Regions from separate parts of the Paenibacillus favisporus genome, predicted to be linked through region 1. Evidence: riboswitches for the same ligand, from Rfam matches in the RefSeq annotation. Region 1 holds a riboswitch; the other holds the start of a gene.
The links. Region 1 has a riboswitch for cyclic di-AMP ahead of ABID47_RS29545 (hypothetical protein). Riboswitches for the same ligand answer to the same signal wherever they lie in the genome.
Positions count from the first base shown of each region.

Region 1 (2,202 bases):
GCGCTAATAAGAGCCTGAATGTTCCAAAATTCGCGGTTCATGATTTTTAGACTGCCTTTACAGCTTGGAAGGAGCGGGTGTATGATTCAGAGCGTATTCAATACAGTTTCCATTACTAATCGCTGAGTTTCCGCAAAAAAGCGCGGAAATCGGGGGAACCAAACGCGTGCCATGGAGCAGCGAACCGGTGTGAGAGTCGGGGGTCTGCTGCCAGCCGCAGGGGTGAATCCCGGCTACGGATGCCATGGATCCGGCCGGGTAGAGCGACTCTCACCGCTCGAATCCGTCAGCTAACCTCGTAAGCGTCGTTTGAGAGAGGAATGATGAAACTTGCGACCCGAATAAACTTTCGGATCACAGGGGGATCAGCTGACCTCTGTGTTTTTTTTACCCTTTTTTAGCTAATTGGAACGAAAGTGAGCATTCATCACAATCACATACACTTATCAATAACGCTTAATTTCGGCCGGAAACGGCCGGGAGCGGGGGAACCACAGCGGCCGCCTGGAATGGAAGCCGCCGGGGTGAATCTTTCTGGTACGGTAAGTACCGGGAGGTAGGGCGACTCTCACGCCCGAATCCGACAGCTAACCTCGTCAGCGTAACGGGAGAGGCAGCACTTGTCGTGCGCATTTTGAATATAGGACGATCCTACTCATATTCGTCCACATTCAAGAAGCCGCGGGAAAGGTCCTTCTTTCCCTGCGGCTTCTTTTGCGTATTCGCTGCTGCCGCACAGGAGGAGCATTTGAAATGGACAACGTCGTTATTGTGACCGCGCCGAATGAGGCGGGACGCAATTTTATCAAGCTGCTGATGTATTGGAAAAGGCCCTTTGCCGTTCTGACCAACAGTGCTCAGGAGGAACGCCTCTTGAGAAAAATGGGGGTGCAGCGGATCATCCGGCTGAATACGAATCACGCGGAGGATTGGGTGGTGCCCGAAATGGAGGTCGGCAAAATCTTTCTGTTTGAAAGCAGCCTCAACCTGACCTGCCGCTATTTGCAAATCTGCCGTCCCTGGACGTCGGAACCGGTATATGTCATTACGCAGAGGGGCAGCTCACCCGGCATTTACCGGGGGCTTGGTGCCGATCACATCATTTATACCTTAAACGGCGAAGTCGGATTTTTACTGAAATAAAGATGATTATAACCACGCAAAGGAGAGACCGGAAACGATGATGGATGTATATATGATACTTGCACTTGCTGCCACCTATGGCGTGTTCTTGTTATTTCTTCATTGGTGCGGCCGAGTGGTGGAAGAAGGGGGCAAAGACCAATGATTGTCGTTGGGGCATTCGCCGTGCTTGTCTTTATCTATTTGGTTTACGCCTTGATCCATCCGGAAAAATTTTGACCGGTATTTTAAATCTGTAAGCCTCAAGGGGCCAAAGCAGAACATGCTCGTAAGAGGGGGAAGCCAGCCTTGGATATTTTGCAAATTTGTATCGTGATTTTCGTGCTCCTGCTGCTCGTGAAGCCGGTAGGCACTTACGTATATCATATGTTCTCCAATGAACCGAACCGGACGGACCGGATCTTCGGCGGCGTGGAAAGAGTTCTATACCGGATCATCGGGCTGAAGCAGCGGGGCAGCATGAATTGGAAAAAGTACGCGCTCAGCATGATCGCAACCAATATCTTTCTGGTAGCGATCAGCTATATATTGCTCAGAACGATGGGCGCCCTACCGGGTAACCCGAGCGGAATCGGCAATATGGAGGCGAGCCTGTCCTTCAACACAGTCATCAGCTTTATGACGAACACGAACCTCCAGCATTACAGCGGGGAGAGCGGCATGTCTTATTTTGGCCAAATGATCGTCATCACGATGATGATGTTCACCTCGGCCGCCTCGGGCCTGGCTATCGCGATTGCTTTTATGCGCGGCATCACCCGCAGGGGTGAGGGACTCGGGAACTTCTTCGAGGATTTTATCAAGGCGCATGTCCGCCTGTTCGTGCCGCTCGCCCTCATCGTGACCCTGGTGCTGGTCGGACTCAAGGTGCCGCAGACGCTGGAGCCGATGCGGGCCGTGCAAACGCTGGGAGGCGGCGTGCAGCAGATTCCGCTGGGTCCTGTAGCCTCGCTGGAATCGATCAAACACCTCGGAACGAACGGGGGAGGTTTCTTCGGCGTCAACTCGGCCCATCCGTTCGAGAACCCGAGCCCGCTGACCAACGTGATCGAAATTCTC
Region 1 is NZ_JBEPLV010000008.1:187,066-189,267, forward strand. Features, by position in the region: cyclic di-AMP (ydaO/yuaA leader) riboswitch at 111-321, shown strand; cyclic di-AMP (ydaO/yuaA leader) riboswitch at 444-616, shown strand; gene ABID47_RS29545 (hypothetical protein) at 754-1,143, shown strand; gene kdpF (K(+)-transporting ATPase subunit F) at 1,285-1,362, shown strand; gene kdpA (potassium-transporting ATPase subunit KdpA) at 1,432-2,202, shown strand, end outside.

Region 2 (2,202 bases), on a different contig from region 1:
GCATGAACTTTTTACACTATGTATAATTCCCTGCTACTTCTTATTCGTTCGCAACTTTGTGTCAGGTAAAGATTACAAAGTTGTTACTATCGCTGGGACTATTGTAACAAAGGAATCGGACTTTGGCAATTGTTTCTAACAGAAAAAGAAGATTTGTAGGAAAATTTATAGGAAATGATGTTTATTTGTTGGCCGAGTGGGTAAAAGAAATGACAAGGGTGGAAAAAACAGGAGAAAACCGTGGATTTACTCGTTTAAAAAAATTTTTTGAAATGCTGTTACCTTTTCGGTGGTTCTTACGTCTAATAAGTAACAACAAACCCGCGGGGCGATTTCGGCAAAAATCAGCGGCGCGGGTTGTTCTGGATATGCATTGTTTTCGAGAGATAATCAATTGTAAACCGCAGCTTGGTATTTGGCCGTACTCATGACCCGTTTGGCGCCAACGTAGCGGTTGGCGTAGTAGCTTTGGCTCAGTTTGCTGATGGTAACGCCTTTCGAAGAGGACGCGTGTGCGAATTTTCCGTTGCCGATGTAAATGCCGACATGGGAAACGCCTGCGCCTAGGGTATTAAAGAAAACCAGGTCTCCTGCTCTCAGCTGGCTTTTGGAAACAGCGGTACCTGTTTTATACTGCGCAGCGGATACACGCGGGAGGTTTAACCCCAGCTTTTGGTACACGTAACGGGTAAAACCGGAGCAATCGAAGCCGTTCGTAGTTGTTCCGCCGGTTTTGTAAGAAACGCCGATCGTGTTGTTAACGATGTGATTCAGAGATGAATCCGCAAATACGCTGCCGGTGCCCATGGAGAACGCAAGTGTAAGGCCCAGCGCTGCGGCTGCCAACTTCTTCTTCAAAAAAATAAACCCCTTCCAATGCCTGCGAGGTTAGCTTAAGGATTCGGTAGAAGGTCCCCTATGATCCCTCTGTAGCGAGATCAATTCACCCAAAATTGGATCCCCCGCTTCCTGGTGCCCGGGAATTCGGCTCGTGATGATTGCACCGGAAATGGACATGCTGACAAGTTACCTATAATTCGTTACATACCAATCAAATGAACGGACAAATGATGAAATCAGTTACAGCAAAGTCAAAATCGTTACAGCAAAGATTACAAAGTTGTTACTAAGTTCGTACTCGGATTATTTTAACAGAGGATTTATACTTTGGCAAATGGTTAACAATCATTTTACAACAAAAACCCCGCCTCTTTTCAACAGAAAGAGACGGGGTTCTTCTTTTATCAGCGGATTAAAGTGATGACAAAATTTTAACTATTCCGAAATATTTTTTTTCGTACGGTTCATTTGCTGATGCCACAAATCATATTGGGAGGAGATATTCCATAATTTAAAGATACAGCTGACCATATGATAGCCCTGTTGGATAATCAGGGTGGCAAGCCCTGCCCAGATCAGAGAGACGCTGCTGGTAATGCCATACAAGAGCAGGCTGACCGCGCCCAGCAGAACGGATATGCCGATGACCGGCAGCGCGCTTCGCAGGCAGATCCAGAGCGAGGAGAACATGCTGGTTCCACCGGTTTTGCCAAACTGCATGAACAGAATCATCTGATGGACGATGTAGCAGTACAGAAGCCAGACTGCAATGTACGGGATGCAGTGAAGCAGCTGGGCATGGTTTTGGATCGCGCTGAGCAGAATTGGATACATCTTCGGGATCATCCAGTATAACGGAGCGGCGATAAGCACCCATTCGATCAGGTGAAAAAGAAACACCGTTTTGCCGTGCAGCTTCATGCCCTGGAAGAAAAACAGTCCGCGTTCCCCCTGATGCTCCCGGTGCAGGCCGTAGAAGATGCCCGCGTGGATAAAAGGGGTCAGCAGCATGCGGAGGGCGACCATCCCCAACAGAACCCACAGATAGGTATGCACGGTGCTGCTTTGGGTTAAGCTCATTTGTCCCTCCACATAATAGAGGACTTGGCTGAGTTCAGTCGGCGGGGGATCGGGATACCGCATCAGCAGCGGCACGACCGCCGAATCGATCAGACGGTACAGGAAGTAGCCCCAGAGCAGCTGGTACAGGAACATGATGATCATGACATAAAATTGGTCTTTGACGCTTTTCCAACCGTTAACAATATAGGATTTCACTGCTCTCACCTCACCAGGACAGACTTCCAAGCAGGGTTTCAATCAGCTTGGTAATGCTTACGTTCCAGCGGAGGAGCACTTTAC
Region 2 is NZ_JBEPLV010000013.1:17,551-19,752, forward strand. Features, by position in the region: cyclic di-AMP (ydaO/yuaA leader) riboswitch at 1-13, opposite strand, end outside; gene ABID47_RS33395 (C40 family peptidase) at 391-858, opposite strand; cyclic di-AMP (ydaO/yuaA leader) riboswitch at 863-1,000, opposite strand; gene ABID47_RS33400 (hypothetical protein) at 1,276-2,118, opposite strand; gene ABID47_RS33405 (M1 family metallopeptidase) at 2,129-2,202, opposite strand, start outside.
Region 2: it holds a riboswitch for cyclic di-AMP, as region 1 does, so the genes downstream of both, ABID47_RS33395 (C40 family peptidase) here and ABID47_RS29545 (hypothetical protein) in region 1, are expected to answer to the same signal.